3 regions of the Actinoplanes awajinensis subsp. mycoplanecinus genome follow, and region 3 is predicted to be linked to each of the others. Evidence: riboswitches for the same ligand, from Rfam matches in the RefSeq annotation. Region 3 holds a riboswitch; each other region holds the start of a gene.

Region 1 (6,531 bases), on a different contig from region 3:
CCGCGAACGGTGACAAGGTGGCTCAGCTCACCGCGTACACCGACGGCACCGCGGCGGGCACCGGGCACGCCGAGCTCTACTCGACACAGAAGCGGTTCCTGGAGGGCACCTACGCCAGCCGGATCAAGTTCACCGACGCGCCGGCCAGCGGGCCGGACGGCGACCACATCAACGAGACGTTCTTCACGATCAGCCCGCTGAACGGTGATCTCGACCCGACCTACAGCGAGCTGGACTTCTCCGAGTACCTGCCGAACGGCGGCTGGGGCGAGACCGGGCCGATCAACTACCAGACGACCTGGTACACGTACCGGAATGACCCCTGGTTCGCCGACAACCTGCACTCCGAGCAGCGGTCCAGCCTGGACGGCTGGCACGACGTGGTGGCGCAGGTGGCGAACGGTCACGTCGTCTACTTCATCGACGGCGTGCAGGTCGGCGACCACGGCGGGAAGTTCTTCCCGCGGCAGACGATGACCATCAACTGGAACCTGTGGTTCATCGACCTCGCCGCGCACACCGGCGGCAAGAGCACGTACGTCCAGCAGATCGACTGGACGCTGTTCGCGAAGAACCAGGTGCTGTCACCGGCTCAGGTCAGCTCGCAGGCGGCCGGATACCGGACCGGTGGCACCGGCTTCCTCGACACGGTGGGCTCGTCGGGCACCTGCTCGACCCCGACCAACCCGACGAGTTCGCCGACCGTGTCACCTACGTCGTCGCCCACATCGTCACCGACGTCACAGCCGCCGGCCACCAGTTGCTCGAACGCGCCGGAATGGGCATTCGGCAGTGTCTATCTCGGCGGTGCCCTGGTGAAGCACGAGAAGAGCCGGTACGGCGACCCCAGCGGCCCGGCGTCGGGTCAGGGCAAACACCTGTGGAAGGCCAGGTACTGGACGCAGGGCTCGGAGCCCGGCTGGACCGAGCAGTGGCAGGATCTCGGCACCTGCTGACCTGTTGTGAATGAGCCGGCGGGGTGCGCGAGCACCCCGCCGGTAATCCGTTAGAGATCATTTTCTGCCTTCTCGGGTGACTGATCCGACACACCATGTGGCGTTGCGATCATGGTGCGGCACCCATATATAGTGTCGATCGCAGCTGGTTCGGGATGCCCTCGCGGGTGTGTCGAGGCAACAGGGAACCCGGTGCGAGACCGGGACTGCCCCGCAGCGGTGAGTGGGAACGAAAGCCGTCAACCAAGCACTGGGCCGTCAGGTCCGGGAAGCGATGGCCGGTAGGCACGAGCAGTGCGCCCACGAGTCCGAAGACCTGCCAGCGCGCCGCACGCACACGTGTGTGGTGGTCGAACGCCGCGCGGGACGGCCGACGCCAAGGGATCTCTGTGCGCGTTTGCGCCCGGAGGGGTCGATGGTGTCTTCCTGCGCGCGGTCGGAGACCGTGTTGACTCGCGAGGGAAGAGGGCTATGACGCTCACGCCGGAGAAGACCACCGTGCCGGGACAGCGCCGGCACGTGATGCAGGTGCGCAAGCGCAACGGTGAGCTGGCTCCCGTCGACGTCAACAAGATCGTTACGGCGGTCGAGCGCTGGATCACCGGCCTCGACGAGGTCGACCCGCTGCGGGTCGCCACCAAGACCATCAGTGGCCTGTACGACGGCGCCACCACCGAGGAACTGGACAAGCTCTCCATCCAGACCGCCGCCGAGCTGATCGGCGAGGAGCCGCAGTACTCCCGGCTGGCCGCCCGGCTGCTGATCGACCTGGTCTCCGAGGAGGTCGGCGAGCAGGGCGTCACCACGTTCAGCGAGTCGATCGCGCTCGGCCACCAGCAGGGCCTGATCAGCGAGAGCACTCTCGAATTTGTCATGAAATTCAAAGACAAATTGAACAATGCGATCGACCTCGGCAACGACCTCCGCTTCGAGTACTTCGGGCTGCGCACGGTGGCCGACCGCTACCTGCTGCGGCACCCGACCAAGCGGGTCCCGATCGAGACACCGCAGTACTGGCTGCTCCGGGTCGCCTGCGGGCTGTCGCAGACCGTCGACGAGGCGATCGGCTTCTACCGGCTGATGTCGTCGCTGGCGTACCTGCCCAGCTCGCCGACCCTGTTCAACTCGGGCACCACGCACACCCAGATGTCGTCGTGCTTCCTGGTCGACTCGCCCAAGGACGAGCTGGACTCGATCTACGAGCGGTACCACCAGGTCGCGAAGCTGTCGAAGTTCTCCGGCGGGATCGGGATCGCCTGGTCGCGGGTCCGGGGCCGGGGCGCGCTGATCCGCGGCACGAACGGCAAGTCGAACGGGATCGTGCCGTTCCTGAAGACCCTCGACGCGGGTGTGGCCGCGGTCAACCAGGGCGGCCGGCGCAAGGGCGCGGCCTGTGTCTACCTGGAGCCGTGGCACCCGGACGTGGAGGAGTTCCTGGAGCTGCGGGACAACACCGGTGAGGAGTCCCGGCGTACCCACAACCTGAACCTGGCCAACTGGATCCCGGACGAGTTCATGCGCCGGGTCGAGGCCGACGGCGACTGGTCGCTGATCGACCCGTCCGACGCCCCCGAGCTGCCGGACCTCTTCGGTGACGAGTTCACCGAGGCGTACCGGAACGCGGAGAAGAAGGCCGTCAAGACGGTCAAGGCCCGCGACCTGTACGGCCGGATGATGCGCACCCTCGCGCAGACCGGCAACGGCTGGATGACGTTCAAGGACCGCTCGAACGCGCTGTCGAACCAGACCGGCGCGCCGGGCAACACCATCCACCTGTCGAACCTGTGCACCGAGATCCTCGAGGTGAACTCGGACGCCGAGACCGCGGTCTGCAACCTCGGCTCGATCAACCTGGGCGAGCACACCACCGCCGACGGCGTGGACTGGGAGAAGCTGCGCGCGACGGTGCGTACCGCGGTGACGTTCCTGGACCGGGTCATCGACATCAACTACTACCCGTCCGAGCAGGCGGCGGCGTCGAACCCGCGCTGGCGCCCGGTCGGCCTCGGCCTGATGGGCCTGCAGGACGCGTTCTTCACGCTGCGGCTGCCGTTCGACTCGGCCGAGGCCAAGGAGCTGTCCACCCGGGTGCAGGAGGAGATCTTCCTGACCGCGCTGGAGGCGTCGGCGACGCTCGCCGAGCAGTTCGGCGCGCACCCGTCGTACCCGGAGACCCGCGCGGCCAAGGGTGACCTGCACCCCGAGCTGTGGGGCGCCACGATGGTGCAGACCGCGCGCTGGGCGTCGGTCAAGGAGCGGATCGCGGCGCACGGCCTGCGCAACTCGCTGCTGATCGCGATCGCGCCGACCGCCACGATCGCGTCGATCGCCGGCTGCTACGAGTGCATCGAGCCGCAGGTCAGCAACCTGTTCAAGCGCGAGACCATGTCCGGCGAGTTCCTCCAGGTCAACACGTACCTGGTCCGGGAGCTGAAGGCCCGCGGGCTGTGGACCGCGGAGATCCGGGACGCGATCAAGCGGGCCGAGGGTTCGGTCCAGGAGATCGCCGAGCTGCCGGCCGACGTCCGGGAGATCTTCCGTACGGCGTGGGAGCTCCCGCAGAAGGCCCTGATCGACCTGGCCGCCGCCCGTGCGCCGTTCATCGACCAGTCCCAGTCGCTGAACCTGTTCCTGAGCGCGCCGACCATCGGCAAGCTCTCCTCGATGTACCTCTACGCGTGGAAGTCGGGGCTGAAGACCTCGTACTACCTGCGCTCGCGCCCGGCCACGCGGATCCAGCAGGCCACCACGGCCACCGCGGCCGTCACCAAGAGCCCGGTCGTCAGCCCGGTCGTCGTCCCGGCGCAGACCACCACCCTGGTGGCGAACCCGTCCGGCGCCGGCCAGGTCGCCACCCTCAGCCTGAACCTGCTCGGGGACACGGACGGTGTGCTCGCCGCGTCTCTCGAGAACCCCGACATCTGTGAGGCATGCCAGTAATGCTGCTCGACCCTGGAATGGACCTGACCCTCCGGCCGATGAAGTACCCGCACTTCTTCGACCGGTACAAGGACGCCATCAAGAACACCTGGACGGTCGAGGAGGTCGACCTCCACTCCGACCTGGCCGACCTGGCCAAGCTCAGCCCGGCCGAGCAGCACCTGGTGTCCCGGCTGGTCGCGTTCTTCGCCACCGGCGACACCATCGTGGCGAACAACCTGGTGCTGAACCTCTACCAGCACATCAACTCCCCGGAGGGCCGGCTCTACCTGTCCCGGCAGCTCTTCGAGGAGGCCGTGCACGTCCAGTTCTATCTGAACCTGCTGGACACGTACGTGCCCGACCTCGACGAGCGGGCGGCCGCGTTCTCCGCCGTCGACAACATCCCGTCGATCGCCCGCAAGGCCGAGTTCTGTTTCAAGTGGATCGACTCGGTCTTCGAGCTGCGTGAGCTGAAGACGAAGGCGGACCGGCGGGCGTTCCTGCTCAACGTGATCTGCTTCGCGGCGTGCATCGAGGGCCTGTTCTTCTACGGCGCGTTCGCGTACGTCTACTTCCTGCGCTCCCGCGGCGTCCTGCAGGGTCTCGCGTCCGGCACCAACTGGGTGTTCCGCGACGAGAGCATGCACATGGCGTTCGCCTTCGACGTCGTCGACCAGGTGCGGGGCGAGGAGCCCGACCTGTTCGACGCGGAGATGGAGCAGCAGGTCCGGGACATGCTCGCCGACGCGGTCGAGTGTGAGGTGCAGTTCGCCGCCGACCTGCTCGAGCAGGGCGTCAGCGGGATGTCCCTGGGCGACATGCGCGAATACCTGCAGCACGTCGCGGACCGGCGGCTGGCGGCGCTGGGGATCGCGCCGATCTACGGCTCCAAGAACCCGTTCGCGTTCATGGAGCTGCAGGACGTACAGGAACTGTCGAACTTCTTCGAACGGCGCGTCTCGGCCTACCAGGTAGGCGTGAGCGGCAGCGTCACCTTCGACGACGACTTCTGATCCGCGAGTGTGTGAAGTTCGGGCGCGGAGCGCACCCGAACTTCACACACTCGTCGGTTTTCCGCTTGGTGTGGGGAGTTTGGGCGCGGAGCGCACCCGAACTCCCCACAATCGTCAGGCCCGGCGGCGGCGCCGGGTCAGCGAGAAGCCGAACAGCCCGGTGAGCGCGGCGATGATGCCGCCACCGGCGGTCCAGAACCAGCGGCCGGAGAAGTCCGGCAGCCAGTCCGCGCTGAAGCTGCTCTTCTCCGCGTCCGGGTCCGCCGAGGCGCTCGGCGCGGGCGCGGTGAGCACGGCGCCCGGCTGGTTGTTCGGCACCAGCGGCGCGGCCAGTTCGCCCTGGTCGGCGTCGAGGTCACCGTCCGGCGTGCCGAGGGTCAGGCCGACCTTGAGCGGCAGGCCCAGATCCTTCTCCGGCGTCTGCGTGCTGGACAGCCGCACGTAGTAGGTGCCCGGCAACGGGTCGCCGTCCTGCGGCTCGGCCCAGGACCGGACCTGACGCAGCCGGCAGCCGAGCGTGACCTGCGCGGCGTCCTTCGTGGCCACCGGGCTCTGCTCACCGGCCACACAGGCCTGCCGGCGGCGCAGTCCGTCGAAGACCTCGATGATCCACGATTCGTCGCCGGTCCGGCCGTCCGGCAGGTTGACTGTCGCGGTGGCCTCCGGGCGCTGCCCGGCGGACGCGTTGAACTGCCAGTACAGGTAGTCGCCGGTGACCGCGCCGACCTGCACCGGCTGGTTCGCGGTGATCGACACCGCGGTCAGGAACGAGGTGCCGGCGGTGTTCACCGCGGGCGCCGGGGACGGGTCGTCGGCGAACGCCGGTGCCGGGACGGCCATGATGCCGACGATCGCGGCACCGGTCACGGCGAGGTGCTTGATCCGCATCAGTTCTCCCTCCAGGTGGCCACCCAGTAACGGGTCACCCAACCGGCCAGGATGCCGGCGAGCAGGCCGGCGATCGCCAGGACCAGCAGGAACAGGAAGCCACGGCCGAGGCCGGGAGCGTCCGGGGCGTGCGACGCGTCGACCAGGTCGATGCTCAGCTCGACCGGCATGCCGGGTGCGGTCGCGGCGGTGGCCGCCACGGCGGCGAACGAGTTGCTGACGATCAGGCAGACGTCGGTCGAGGTGTCGTCGACCGCGTCGGCGGCCGCATCGTCGTCGGCGGCTTCGGCCGAGGCCTTGGCGTCCGCCTTCTGCTCGTCGGCGGACCAGCGCAGGCCGGCCGACAGCACGTCGGTGCGCCCGGCGCCGGCGTCAACCCCGCGGACCAGCTCACGGCCGTCCGGGGTCGAGGCTTTCAGGAGTACGCCGTAGTCCGGGTTGACCGCCCGGTCCAGCCCGATGCTGACCGAGGCACGCAGTTCCTGGTCGGGTTGCACGGCGACCCGGTAGAAGCGGTGCTCGCTGAGCTTCTCCCGGTCGGTGTAGACGCCCGGGGCGAGCAGCGGAGCGTTCGTGCAGTCCGCGGTGCCGGTGACCACGGCCGGCTGCACCGGCGGCGGGAGCGCGGCCCGGTCGACGAGTTGCTGGACCCGGTCGGTCAGCTCCTCCTCGCTCTTCGCCGCGGCGTACGTGCCGCCGGTCGCGGTGGAGATGCAGACCAGCTGCTTGCGGGTCTTCTCGTCCGGGGTCAG
Region 2 (6,531 bases), on a different contig from region 3:
CTCCTGGGAGCGGACCCTCGACGCGTATCAGCGCCTCTTCACCCGGATCGGGATCGATCAGGAGAGCGTCACGTCGTCGAACCAGACGGCGCCCTTGTTGTCACCCGACTTGAGGTGAAGCTGGACGCTGGCCGCACCGGCCGGCGCGGTGGTGTCCACGGTCAGCCGGGTCCAGCCGCTGGTGCCGGCCGGGACCGGCTTCGACGAGGCCTGCCCCAGCCACTTGTCGCCGGCGTCGAACCAGCTCAGCGCGATCTCGCTGGTGCCGGTCACGTTCTGGCCCTTGGCCCAGGCCTCGGCGTGCCACTTCTGGCCGGGCTGCACCGGGGTGACCGGTGCGGTCCGGACCGACGGCAGGCCGGTGTCGCTGCGGTTGGTGCCGGAGAACTTCACCGACCAGGTCCCGGTGCGGGCGGCGTCCCTGGCCCGGACCGCGGCGCCGTCCTCGGCCAGGTACGGACGCCACGGCGAGTTGCCCGCGGCCGCCTCGAAGCCCAGGTCCAGCACGCTGGCGCTGGTGATCGCCTGACCGGTCCAGTACGTCTTCACCACGGCCGCCGCGGGCTTCGCCGAACCGTCCGCCCGGTACAGGCCGAACTTGTACTGCGCCGGGATCTTGGAGACCGCCGAGTTGGCCGGAATCGCGCCGGTGCTGAAGTCGGAGAGCGTCCACGGCGCCACCGAGCCGATGCCGGCCACCTTGGCCGCCTCGAACACCCGGGCCAGGTACGCGGCCTGCTCACCCTCGCTGCCGGTGGCCGTGCTGAGCCCGGTCTCGCCGATCACGATCGGGTAGGGAGCGGCCGCGGCCTGCGCCTTGCGGATCTCGGCGAGCGCCCGTTCCGAGTTGCCGTAGAAGTGGAAGTCCAGGTAGTCGAGCGGGGTGCCGGCGAGCGCGGTGCGGATCCGGGTGAGCCCGGCCTGGCCGGTGGTGCCGGAGACGGAGAGCGTCAGCGGCATCGTCGGCACGGCCGCCCGGACACCCGGGATCAGCTTCCGGATCCAGGCCACGGCGTCCGCGTCGGTCGGGTCGAACTCGTTCTGCAGCTCGGCGGAGAGCACCCGCGGGTCGTTCGCGTACGGCGCGAGCACGGCCTTCGCCCACGCGGCGCTGCCGGCCGCGTCCGAGTACCCGGCCCACCAGTCGAAGAGGGTCAGCTTGACCGAGAGCCCCTCGCCGTCGGCGATGCTGACGAACTTGCTCAGCTTGGTGGCGTAGTCGGCCTTCGGCGTGGGGTAGCCGAACGCGGTCGGGAAGACGATCACACGGACCGTGTCCGCGCCCAGCGCCGCGGCCTTGGTCAGGTCCGCCTCGATCTTCACGGCGTCGAAGTGGGTCCACATCGCCGACCAGCCCGCGTTCGACGGGTAGTAGTTGATCGTCTTGGCGGTCCGCACCGCGGCCAGCCGGTTCGCCAGGGTCGGCGCGGCCTCCTTGACCGGGCCGGCGGCCTTCGACGGCGTGGGCTTCACCACCGGCTTGGTGGCCGGCTTCGCGGGGGGCTTGGCGGCGGGCTTCTTCGTCGCGGCCGGCGCGGGGGCGGGCCTCTTGGCCGCCGCCGACGCCACACCGGTCTGTGCGAACACCGACAGGAGCAGCGAGGAAGCCAGGACAGCGGCGCGGCGACCATGGCGAGTCATCAGGTGGGGGCCCTTTGCTGAAGGTGCTTTTCGGGTGGCCCCTCTTCATTCGGCTGTGCCGGCACCGCCGTCAGTCAACTCGCCGTGCAGTGCGGTTGCCCTCCGTTGCGGTTCGGGAGCGGACAAAAGCACCGGCTTCATTTCCCCGCTCGTAGCCGATGGTCGGCCACGGCTGTGCGCAGGCTAGGCGGGCTGCGGGTAGTGCCGCGGCGTGTAGACGACCGTGTCGCCGTCGCCCCGGGTCACCGCCCGGGTCTGCGACGAGCCGACGATCAGCAGGCAGCGCATGTCGACGGTCGCCGGGTCGAGCTCGCCCAGCGTGGTGACCCGCACCGACTCCTCCGGCCCGCCGACGTCCCGGCCGACCACCACCGGGGTGCTCGCCGCCCGGTGCTCCAGCAGCAGCTCCCGGGCCCGGACCAGCTGCTCCTTGCGGGTCTGCGAGGCCGGGTTGTAGAGCGCGATGACCAGGTCCGCGGCGGCCGCACCGGCCAGCCGCTTCTCGATCACCGACCACGGCTTGAGCCGGTCGGAGAGCGACATGACGCAGAAGTCGTGCCCGAGCGGCGCGCCGGCCCGGCTGGCCACCGCCTGCGCCGCGGTCAGCCCCGGCACGATCCGCACCGGTACGTCCTTCCACTGCGGGTCCTCGGCCACCTCCAGCACGGCGGCGGCCATCGCGAACACCCCCGGGTCGCCGGACGACACCACCACCACGCGGCGGCCCTGTTTCGCCAGGTCCAGCGCGAACGCGGCGCGTTCGGCCTCGACCCGGTTGTCGGACGCGTGCCGCCGCTGCCGCGGGCGCACCGGCACCCGATCCACATAGGTGGTGTAGCCGACCACGTCGTCGGCGCCGGCCAGCGCGGCCCGCGCCTCCGGGGTGAGCCACTCCCGCGCGCCGGGACCCAGCCCGACCACCGTCACCCCGCCGGGCTGCTGCTCCGCCGACTCCGCCGGGGGACCGTCGACGAACGCGGTCGCCGCCGGGCTCGGCAGCAGGGCCAGCGAGAAATACGGCACGGTCGCCGGGTCCACCTCGGCCAGCCGGCCGACCCGCTGCTCGGCCATGGTGGCGCGCTCCACGTAGAACGCGTCGTCCAGCCGCCCGGCCTGTTCCAGGGCCGACCGTACGCCGTCGAACGTCCGGCCCAGCTTCATCACCGCGGCGGAGTCGGTGCCGGCCAGCCGCTGCGCCAGCTCGTCCGGCGGCAGCGTGCCGGGCAGCACGGTGAGCACCTCGTCGCGTTCCATCAGCGGCCGCCCGAGCACCGCCGAGGCCGCGCTCACCGAGGTCACGCCGGGTACCACCGCGGTCTCGTAGCGGTGCGCGAGCCGCTTGTGCATGTGCATGTAGGAGCCGTAGAAGAACGGGTCGCCCTCGGCCAGCACCACCACGTCGCGCCCGGCGTCCAGGTGCGCGGCGAGCCGGGCCGCGGCCTGCTCGTAGAAATCGTCGATGGCGCCCTGATAGCCACCGGGGTGGTCGGTGGTCTCGGTGGTCACCGGGTAGATCAGGGCTTCCTCGACGTGGTCGGCCCGCAGGTGACCGGCCGCGATCGCGCGGGCGTTGCTGCGACCGTGCCGCGCCGCGTGGTAGGCGATCACGTCGGCCGCCGCGATCAGCCGGGCCGCCTTGATCGTGATCAGCTCCGGGTCGCCGGGACCGAGCCCGACACCGTAGAGCCGGCCGGGGCGCACGTCGTTCGTCATCTTGCTCATTCCGCTTCCTGGGCCAGGGCGTTCACCGCGGCCGCGGTCATCGCGCTGCCACCCCGCCGCCCGCGCACGATCAGGTATTCCAGTCCGGACTCGGCCAGCGCGTCCTTGGACTCGGCCGCGCCGATGAAGCCCACCGGGATGCCGAGCACCGCGGCCGGTCGCGGCGCGCCCGCCGCGACCATCTCCAGCAGACGGAACAGCGCGGTCGGCGCGTTGCCGATGGCCACCACGGCGCCGCCGAGGCGGTCACCCCAGAGGTCCATGGCCGCGGCGCTGCGGGTGTTCCCGATCGTCCGGGCGATCTCCGGTACGGCCGGGTCGCGCAGTGTGCACACCACGTCGTTGGCGGCGGGCAGCCGGGACCGGGTGATGCCGGAGGCCACCATCTGCGCGTCGCACAGGATCGGCGCGCCGCCGAGCAGCGCCTTGCGGGCCGCGGTCGCCACACCGGGGCTGAACCGCACGTCCCGCACCAGGTCGACCATGCCGCAGGCGTGGATCATCCGGACCACCACCCGGGCGACGTCCTCGGGCAGCCCGGCCAGGTCGGCCTCGGCCCGGATGGTGGCGAACGACCGCCGGTAGATCTCCGCGCCGTCCTTCTCGTACTCCATCAGGCTCTCCTCGCCCCCGCCACCGTCTCGCCCAGCGCCGCGTCGCTCGTCGCCGGGAATGTCCTCGTTGCCGTGTCCGGGTCGTCCCGGCGGCTCACGGCATAGCCGGAATCGGTCGCCTCGACCCGCACGTGCCGGCCCGCGGGGCTCCCGCAGGCCCGGGCGCAGCCGACCCAGTGCACCGGCAGCCCGGCCACGAACCGGGTCGCGTTCTCGGCGTCGGCCCGCACGTCGGCGAGCGATTTCGCGCATCCGGGCCGGCCCGCGCAGGCACTCACCCCGGTCCAGCGCGAGGTCGCGGTGACCACCAGGCCGGTCGCGGCCATCCGGTCGGTCCAGGCGGCGGCCGCGGCCTCGGTGAGGTCCGGCACCAGGACCCCACGCCACGGCGTGACAACCAGACGCTCCGCGTCCGACAACACCTTTGCCGGTACGTTCTCGAGCCGGCCCAGCGGCACCGACGCGCCGGCAGCGCTCTGACCATTCCCGGTCACGACGCCGACCAGGGCGCTCGGCTCCACCGTCTCGACCGGCGTCGCCGCGGGCACGTCCACCGCGGTCACCCCGGTCGCCGCGGTGACCCGGGCCGAGACTCGCGCCGGTCCGTCGGCCAGTTCCCGCAGTCGCCAGGCCGCCCCGGCCGCCCGGTCGTCGCGCTGCGCCGCACGCTCGGCCAGGAACGCGTGCGCGGCGGCGATCAGCGTGGCCACCACCCGGCCGGCGGCCACCCGCAGGCCGGTGTCGTGGCCGGCGAACCGGATCGCGAACCCGGGGCCGTCCGGCACGGCGGCGACGTCCGCGGCGAGGGGCACGTGACCGATCGCGAACAGGAACTTGCCGGGCAGCGCGACGAGCGCCGGCTCGGCGAGCAGGGCGGCATCCAGGGCGGTCACCAGGTGACGGGTGCCGATGTCGGCGAGGGGCGGCGCGGCGATGTTCCGTACCGAATCGTGGTTTGCCGACGGCAGCAGACCGGCGGCGCGCAAGCGGACCGCCAACGTCTCCGCGTGGTCCTGCTTCAGGCCTCTGATCTGGAGGTTCGCCCGGGAGGTCAGCTCCAGGCGACCGTCGCCGAACTCCGCGGCGAGCGTGCTCAGCGAGCGCAGCTGAGCGCCGGTCAGCGAGCCACCGGGCAGCCGGACCCGGGCCAGCAGCCCGTCGGCGGCGGCATGCAGCCGCAGCGCGCCGGGGCAGGCGTCGGTGTCGGACTGACGGAGGGGTGTCACGGCCCGGATACTACGGGCGGGCTCCGGCGCGATCACATCCTCGGGTCGGCAGCATCACAACCGGAGCGGTTCCGGGCCTCCAGTACCGTGTACCGGAACAGACGAAATCGAGCGGCGACGCCGCGGAGGAAGCCGGTGCGAGTCCGGCGCGGTCCCGCCACTGTCACCGGGCTTGCACCGAGCCCGGGAGCCAGGAACTCCGGTCGCCGTTTTCTCACCACTACCCGGGGCGCGGACCCCGAGGGGAGCGCACGCGTGTTTCTGCTGCTGTCGACGTCCGACACGGACCTGCTCAGTGCCCGAGCCAGCGGCTCGGCCTGGCGGCTGGCCAACCCGGCCCGCACCTCCGTCGACGACCTGCCGGCCCTGCTCGACGGGGTCGAACTGGTCGTGGTCCGGATCCTCGGCGGCCGCCGGGCCTGGGAAGAGGGCCTGGACGCGCTGCTCGGCGGCGACCTCCCGGTGCTCGTGCTCGGCGGCGAGATGCTGCCCGACGCCGACCTGATGAAGCTCTCCTCGGTCCCGGCCGGCATCGCCGCCGACGCGCACACCTACCTGGCACAGGGCGGCGCGGACAACCTGGTGGCGCTGCACGACTTCCTCTCCGACACCGTGCTGCTCACCGGCAACGGTTTCGCGCCGCCGGTGGAGAGCCCGCAGTGGGGCCTGCTGCCCCGGCCGGAAGTGGCCGCCGACGTGCGGACCACCGTCGCGGTGCTCTATTACCGCGCGCACCACATGGCCGGCAACACCGCGTTCGTGCACGCGCTCTGCGACGCGATCGAGGCCAAGGGCGCCCGCCCACTGCCGATCTTCACGGCCTCGCTGCGGACCGCCGCGCCGGAGCTGCTGGCCGAGCTGCGCAAGGCGGACGCGCTGGTGGTGACGGTGCTGGCGGCCGGCGGCACCAAGCCGGCCACGGCGGGCGCGGGCGGCGACGACGAGGCGTGGGACGTCGGCGTGCTGGCCGACCTGGACGTGCCGATCCTGCAGGGGCTGTGCCTGACCAGCTCGCGGGCCACCTGGCAGGCGAGCGACGACGGGCTGAGCCCGCTGGACGCCGCGACCCAGGTCGCGATCCCGGAGTTCGACGGCCGGATCATCACGGTGCCGTTCTCGTTCAAGGAGATCGACCGGGACGGGCTGTCGGTCTACGTGGCCGACCCGGAGCGGGCGCTGCGGGTGGCCGGGATCGCGGTCGCGCACGCCCGGCTGCGGCACACCCCGCCGGCTGAGCGGCGGATCGCGGTGATGCTGTCGGCGTACCCGACCAAGCACTCGCGGATCGGCAACGCGGTCGGCCTGGACACCCCTGCCTCGACGGTGGC
Region 3 (6,531 bases):
CCGGGTGTGGTTCGGCGAGCGCTGGATCACCAGCGTGTTCGACCTGTTCGAGGAGAACGTCAGGTACTTCCCGGCGCTGCTGCCGATCTGCGACGAGAACGACCCCGCGGACATCCTGGAACGCGGCGAGATCCCCGAGCTCAGCGAGTTGCGCCTGCACAACGGCACGGTGTACCGGTGGAACCGGCCGATCTACGCGGTCGTCGACGGCCGCCCGCACCTGCGGGTGGAGAACCGGGTCATGCCGGCCGGCCCGACGGTCGCCGACACCATCGCGAACGCCGCGTTCTACTACGGCCTGGCCCGCAGCCTGGCCGAGGCGGAACGGCCGGTCTGGACCCAGCTGAGCTTCCGCGCCGCCGAGGAGAACTTCCACGCCTGCGCCCGGCACGGCATCGACGCCAGCGTGTTCTGGCCGGGTGCCGGCACGGTGCCGGTGACCGAGCTGGTGCTGCGCCGGCTGCTGCCACAGGCCGCCGACGGGCTGGACCGGTGGGGTGTGTCGCCGGCCCAGCGCGACCGGCTGCTGGGCATCGTCGAGCAGCGCTGCCTGCGTCAGCGCAACGGGGCGTCATGGCAGGTGGAGACGCTGCACGAGCTGGAGAAGCAGGGGATGGACCGGCAGCGGGCGCTGCACGAGATGGTCCGGCGGTACCTGCCACTCATGCACGAGAACATCCCCGTGCACGAGTGGCCGGTGGCGGGCTGATCCCGGGGCGGGGCCGGCGGGTCAGCGACGGCGGGGAAGCCGCAGCCGGCGCACCGGCCGGGCTCCGCTGTCAGTTCACGCCGGTGGCCAGGTTCCCCCGGGCGATGGCAACGGTCACGACATCGAAGATCCGCTTCCGCAGCACGAGGGAGGCGCCCGGCCCGGCGGCGAGCAGCGCGGCCGCCTCGGCGACGCTCGGGGTGCCGACCGCGGCCGCCACGATCGCGCTCGCCCCGGGCGCCGGCGCCGCGTTCTCGCCGGGCGGCGGCGCCGCGTTCTCGCCGGGCGCCGGCACCACGGCGAGCTGCGCCGCGGTGAAAGCGGCGAGCTGCGCCGCCGTGTAGGCGACCAGACGCCAGCCGGACTCCGCGGCGAGCGCGAGTACGGCCGGTTCGGCCGCCCGCCGGTCCAGGGTGGCCAGCACGGTCACCTCGGCCCGGTCCACATCGGCCGCGACCAGGGCGGCCCGGACCGCCGCCGCCAGCGCCGCCGTCCCGGTGCCGGCCCGCGCGCCGAGCCCGACCGCGATCACCCCGCGGCGGCCGCGCGGACCAGCCGGGACGCGATCCCGCGCTGCCCGGCCCAGTGCAGGTGCAGATAGGACGCGTGGACACCGCCCGACGCGAACCCCTCCGGGTCGGCGCCCCGCCACGCCCACGCCGCTCCCCCGGCCGGCGACAGCAGCAGCCCGGAGCGCGGATGCACGGCGGTCCGGTGGAACTCGTGCCCGGTCACCCGGGTGCCGGCCTCGGCGAGGGGGCTGTCGGTCAGCGCGACCGCGTCCCGGTAGCCCAGCGTCAGGGTCGGTGTCATCGCCGCGTCCGCGTCCAGCACGCCGCACATCGGGGCGCCGTCCAGGGTGCGGCACAGCCAGAGCAGGCCGGCGCACTCCGCGGTGATCGGGTGACCGGCCGCGGCGAGTGCCCGGACCGACTCCCGGAGCGGCTCGTTGGCGGAGAGCTCGGCCGCGTACACCTCGGGGAACCCGCCGCCGACCACCAGCGCCCGGGTGCCCTCCGGCAGGGTGGCGTCCCGCAGCGGGTCGACGGTGATCACCTCGGCGCCGGCACCGGACAGGAGTTCGGCGGTCTCGGCGTACGCGAAACTGAAAGCCGGACCACCGGCGAGCGCGACCGTCGGACGGCCCGGCACCGGATTCTCCGCTTCGGGGGTCCACGGCGTGGCGTGCAGCGGCGGCGCCGAACGGGCGACAGCGGCCACCGCGTCCAGGTCGATCGCGCCGGCGACCAGCGTGGCCAGCGCGTCCACCGACGCGAGGGCCTCGGCGCGGCGTTCCGCGGCCGGCACCAGACCGAGGTGCCGGCTGGGCGCGGCGACCGCGTCGGCCCGGCGCAGCGCACCGAGCACCGGGGTGCCGACCTCCTCGCAGGCGTCCCGGAGGATCTGCTCGTGCCGTTCCGAGCCGACCCGGTTGAGGATCACCCCGGCCAGCCGGACGGTGCCGAAGCTGCGGAAGCCGTGCACCAGCGCGGCCACCGACCGGCCCTGCGCGGCGGCGTCCACGACCAGCAGCACCGGCGCGCCGAGCAGCTGCGCGACCTGCGCGGTCGACCCGGTCTCGCCGGCGCCGGTGCGGCCGTCGTAGAGGCCCATCACGCCCTCGATGACGGCCAGCTCGGCGCCCTGCGAGCCGTGCGCGAACAGCGGCCCGATCAGGTCCTCGCCGACCATCACCGGGTCCAGGTTCCGTCCGGGACGGCCGGCCGCCAGGGCGTGGTAGCCCGGGTCGATGTAGTCCGGGCCGACCTTGAACGGCGCCACCGGCACCCCGCGCCGGGCGAACGCGGCGAGCAGCCCGGTGGCCACCGTGGTCTTGCCGTGCCCGGACGCCGGCGCGGCGATCACCACCCGCGGGATCGTCACCATTCGATGCCCTGCTGACCCTTGCGGCCGGCGTCCATCGGGTGCTTGACCTTGGTCATCTCGGTGACCAGGTCGGCGGCCTCGATCAGGTCCGGGTGCGCGTCCCGCCCGGTGATCACCACGTGCTGGGTGCCGGGTCGGTCGTTCAGCACCTGGATCACCTCGGCGACGTCCACCCAGCCCCACTTCATCGGGTAGGTGAACTCGTCCAGCACATAGAACGTGTAGGTCTCGGCGGCCAGGTCCCGCTTGATCTGCGCCCATCCCTCGGCGGCCTCGGCGGCGTGATCCCGCTCGGTGCCGGCGCGCTGGATCCAGGACCAGCCCTCACCCATCTTGTGCCAGGTCACCGGCGTGCCGTTGACGCCGTCGAGGGCCTTGAGCGCGGTCTCCTCGCCGACCTTCCACTTCTGCGACTTGACGAACTGGAACACCCCGATCGGCCAGCCCGCGCTCCAGGCCCGCAGCGCCATCCCGAACGCGGCGGTCGACTTGCCCTTGCCCGGCCCGGTGTGCACGGCGAAGACCGCCTGACGCCGGCGTTGCCGCGTCGTCAGACCGTCGTCGGGCACGGTGGTCACTTTTCCCTGCGGCATCAAAAACCCCTTCTGGTACGACCTGTGCACAGTCCTCCGCTGAACGGGAGGCCCGGCCCGCTCCCGACCGCCCGGCGACCGCCGGGCTGAATCCGGTGGTCACCGCGTGACCGCCCCGGGGTAGCGGCAGCTCACTCGCCTGGCGCGCCCGCGCAGCTCTTCCTGCGGCCCGTTCCGGCCGCCTTTTCTGCGGCGCTTTTCCGGCGGCCCGCTCGTTGTCAGGCGGCTCGGCGGTAGGCCCGGTCGGCCGGCGCTGCCGCGGCTGCTGCCGGGCGGCTCCCGCCGGTCGCCGCTTCGAGCTGGTCGAGCGGGAGCACGTCGGCCTGCAGCGCACCGGCCAGCTTGCGCGCCAGGCCCAGCCGGATCGGGCCGGACTCGCAGTCGACGACGACCGTGGCCACCCCGGCCAGCGCCGGCACCAGCAGCAGCGGGTCCGGCCCGCTGGTGGCCCGCCCGTCGGTGACCACGATCAGCAGCGGGCGACGGCGCGGATCGCGGCGGCGCTCGGTGGCGATGGTCCGCGCCGCGGCGCGCAGGCCGGCGGCTAGGGGCGTGCGGCCACCGGTGCGCAGCGCGGCGAGCCGCATGACCCCGACCTCGTGGCTGGACGTCGGCGGCAGCACCACGTCGGCGTCCGCGCCCCGGAACGTGATCATCCCGATCCGGTCCCGGCGCTGGTAGGCGTCCCGCAACAGCGAGAGCACCGCCGTCTTGACCAGGGTCATCCGCTTGCGGGCGGCCATCGACCCGGACGCGTCCACCACGAACAGCACCAGGTTCGCCTCCCGCCCGACGTGGATCGCCTCCCGCAGATCACGCGCCTGCACACCCATCACCGCGGCCCGCACTTCCCCAGCGGCCCGTGCTTCTCCGGCGGCCGGGGTCGTGGGCCGGGCGAGCGGGCCGGCGAGTGCGGTGCGGTGCAGGGCGGCGCGCAGGGTGGCCGGCAGGTGCGGGGCGCCGGCGAGCTTGCCCACCGGTTTCCGCGAGCCGATCACCCGGCCGCGACGCGCATAGGCCGGCGACCGTTTGCCGGTGTGCCCGCCCTCACCGCGTGCGGTGATCCGCAGAGCGCGCGGCCGGAACGCCTGCCCCGCCTGAGCGGGCGGCGCGGAAGCCTTCGGCTGCGGGGTCACGCCGTCCGGCGGGGTGCCTGCGTCGCCCCCGTCCGGAGCAACGCCCCCGCCGTCCGTGCCGCTGCCCGGTCCACCGCCATCCGGGCCAGGGCCACCGCCATCCGGGCCAGGGCCACCGCCATCCGGGCCAGGGCCACCGCCGTCCGGCGCAGGGCCACCGCCCGGCGACGGATCATCGTCGTCACCGTCGTCCGGCGCCGGATCCTGCTCCGCCGCCTCCTGCTGGGCCTGCCGCTCGGCGTCCTCGAGGGCCTGGTCCAGCTTCTCCTCATCGGTACCCGGCGGGTCCAGCGGATCGGTCCGGCGGCGGTGCGGCAGCGCCAGCCGGGCCGCGTCCCGCACGTCGTCGGCGGTCACCACGTCCCGCCCGCTCCACGCCGCGAGCGCCACCGCGCACCGCGCCACCACGATGTCGGCCCGCATCCCGTCCACCCCGTACGCGAGGCACACCCGGGCGATCCGGTCCAGCTCGGCGTCCGGCAGCTGCACCGAGGGCAGCACCGCGCGGGCCGCCGCGATCCGGGCCGCGTACTCCCGCTCGTCGCCGGCGAACCGCTGCGCGAACCCGGCCGGGTCCGCCTCGTACGCCAGCCGCCGCCGCACCACCTCGGCCCGCAGCCGCGCGTCGCGCGGCGCGGCCACCGTGACCACCAGGCCGAACCGGTCGACCAGCTGCGGCCGCGGCTCGCCCTCCTCCGGGTTCATCGTGCCGACCAGCAGGAACCGGGCCGCGTGCTTGACCGACACGCCGTCCCGCTCGACGTGCGCGCGGCCCATCGCGGCCGCGTCCAGCAGCAGGTCGACCAGGTGGTCGGGAAGCAGGTTGACCTCGTCGACGTAGAGCACCCCGCGGTGCGCGGCGGCGAGCAGCCCCGGCTCGTAGGCCTTGACCCCGTCGGCGAGCGCGCGCTGGATGTCCAGGGTGCCGACCACCCGGTCCTCGGTCGCGCCGACCGGCAGCTCGACGAGCGTCGCGGGGCGGTGCGTGGCCGGGGTGTCGGCGGGGTGCGGCCCGTCCGGGCACTGCGGGTCGGGAGCGGCCGGGTCGCAGGCGAACCGGCAGCCGCGCACCACGGTGACCGGGGGCAGCAGGCTCGCCACGGCACGCACCACGGTGCTCTTCGCGGTGCCCTTCTCGCCGCGCACCAGAACCCCGCCGACCGCCGGCGACACCGAGGTCAGCAGCAGGGCGAGGCGCAGGTCGTCAAGGCCGACCACGGCCGAGAACGGGTACGGAGTCGTCACAGGGGGTTCCCTCCCGGCGGGTGTCCACGCCCGCGTGTCGGTCATCACGAGCGGCCGGAGTCTCCTGGCTTCCGGATCGCCGTTCCCCGCTCGCCTTCCGGCCCGGTCAGGGCCGTGGCGTGCCGCGCGTCAGCGGGTCGCTCCCCGGTCACAGTGGCGGGACCGTCCCGGATTCACACCGGGTTCCTCCGCTACCGCTCGACAATCAATCTTTCCTACCGCCCACCCACCCGTCAAACCAGCCCACCGTGACCGAACCCTCAGTGCGGAGCCTTCCACCACCCAGCGTGGGGACTTTCGGCGCGCTCCGCACCCCAACTCCCCACACAACTGGCAACGCCCTCGGGGCAGCGGGTACTCAGGGCCGCTCGCCAGGCGGCACAGCCTGCGGTCGCCGTCCGCTGCGCCGGCACCGACGGCAACCCGGCGCGGTCGTCCCGCAGGGTGCACCGCCGCTCCCGGCGGGTGCCCCGGTCCGGCCCACTCAGGGCGGCACGGATCCGCAGCAATCCGCACTCCCTGACACCAGACACACCCGTCACCGCGCCCCGGCCGGCCCTGACGGCCCCATCCGGCCCGTTCATACGACCACCAGCACCAGCCGGCCCCTCAACCCCGCCATAACGGCCGCCACAACCAGCCCCAATACCGCTCAGCCTAAGTTGATCTTGATGGGCTGTTTGCGACCGGAACCACTTAGCCCGCAAGGAAATCCCGGCCCGCCCCCGCGAAAGTCAGCGAACGGCAGGCTCCATCGTCGGCCTTGGCAACCCGGGCGCCGCCCATGATCAAACTTGATGCTGGCGTATGGGCTCACGCTCGCCGGCCGGTGCCGGGTGCGCCCGTCACCACGTGAACGACCCCCGGTCGCAGCGCGCTCACCGATCCAGCGTGCGTTCCGGTTCCCGGCTGGTGCTCAGGGGTGCCTCGGGGGCGGGGAGGCACCCCTGAGCACCAGCCG

What was found. A riboswitch is a leader RNA that binds a small molecule or an ion and turns the genes downstream of it on or off. The one in region 3 is predicted to bind cobalamin.
Region 1: it holds a riboswitch for cobalamin, as region 3 does, so the genes downstream of both, ADL15_RS17250 (ribonucleoside-diphosphate reductase subunit alpha) here and ADL15_RS47020 (VWA domain-containing protein) in region 3, are expected to answer to the same signal.
Region 2: it holds a riboswitch for cobalamin, as region 3 does, so the genes downstream of both, cobN (cobaltochelatase subunit CobN) here and ADL15_RS47020 (VWA domain-containing protein) in region 3, are expected to answer to the same signal.

The regions. Positions count from the first base shown of each region.
Region 1 covers NZ_LLZH01000134.1:48,155-54,685, forward strand. The annotation lists gene ADL15_RS17245 (glycoside hydrolase family 16 protein) at 1-956, shown strand, start outside; cobalamin riboswitch at 1,086-1,294, shown strand; gene ADL15_RS17250 (ribonucleoside-diphosphate reductase subunit alpha) at 1,428-3,896, shown strand; gene ADL15_RS17255 (ribonucleotide-diphosphate reductase subunit beta) at 3,896-4,891, shown strand; gene ADL15_RS17260 (peptidase) at 5,006-5,779, opposite strand; gene ADL15_RS17265 (VWA domain-containing protein) at 5,779-6,531, opposite strand, start outside.
Region 2 covers NZ_LLZH01000002.1:38,142-44,672, forward strand. The annotation lists gene ADL15_RS01360 (glycosyltransferase) at 1-118, shown strand, start outside; gene ADL15_RS01365 (cellulase family glycosylhydrolase) at 58-1,641, opposite strand; gene ADL15_RS01370 (precorrin-2 C(20)-methyltransferase) at 1,825-3,363, opposite strand; gene ADL15_RS01375 (precorrin-8X methylmutase) at 3,360-3,977, opposite strand; gene ADL15_RS01380 (precorrin-3B synthase) at 3,977-5,203, opposite strand; cobalamin riboswitch at 5,280-5,421, shown strand; gene cobN (cobaltochelatase subunit CobN) at 5,459-6,531, shown strand, end outside.
Region 3 covers NZ_LLZH01000334.1:34,981-41,511, forward strand. The annotation lists gene ADL15_RS47000 (glutamate--cysteine ligase family protein) at 1-709, shown strand, start outside; gene ADL15_RS47005 (cobalamin biosynthesis protein) at 780-1,241, opposite strand; gene ADL15_RS47010 (cobyrinate a,c-diamide synthase) at 1,238-2,596, opposite strand; gene cobO (cob(I)yrinic acid a,c-diamide adenosyltransferase) at 2,590-3,189, opposite strand; gene ADL15_RS47020 (VWA domain-containing protein) at 3,408-5,615, opposite strand; cobalamin riboswitch at 5,606-5,784, opposite strand.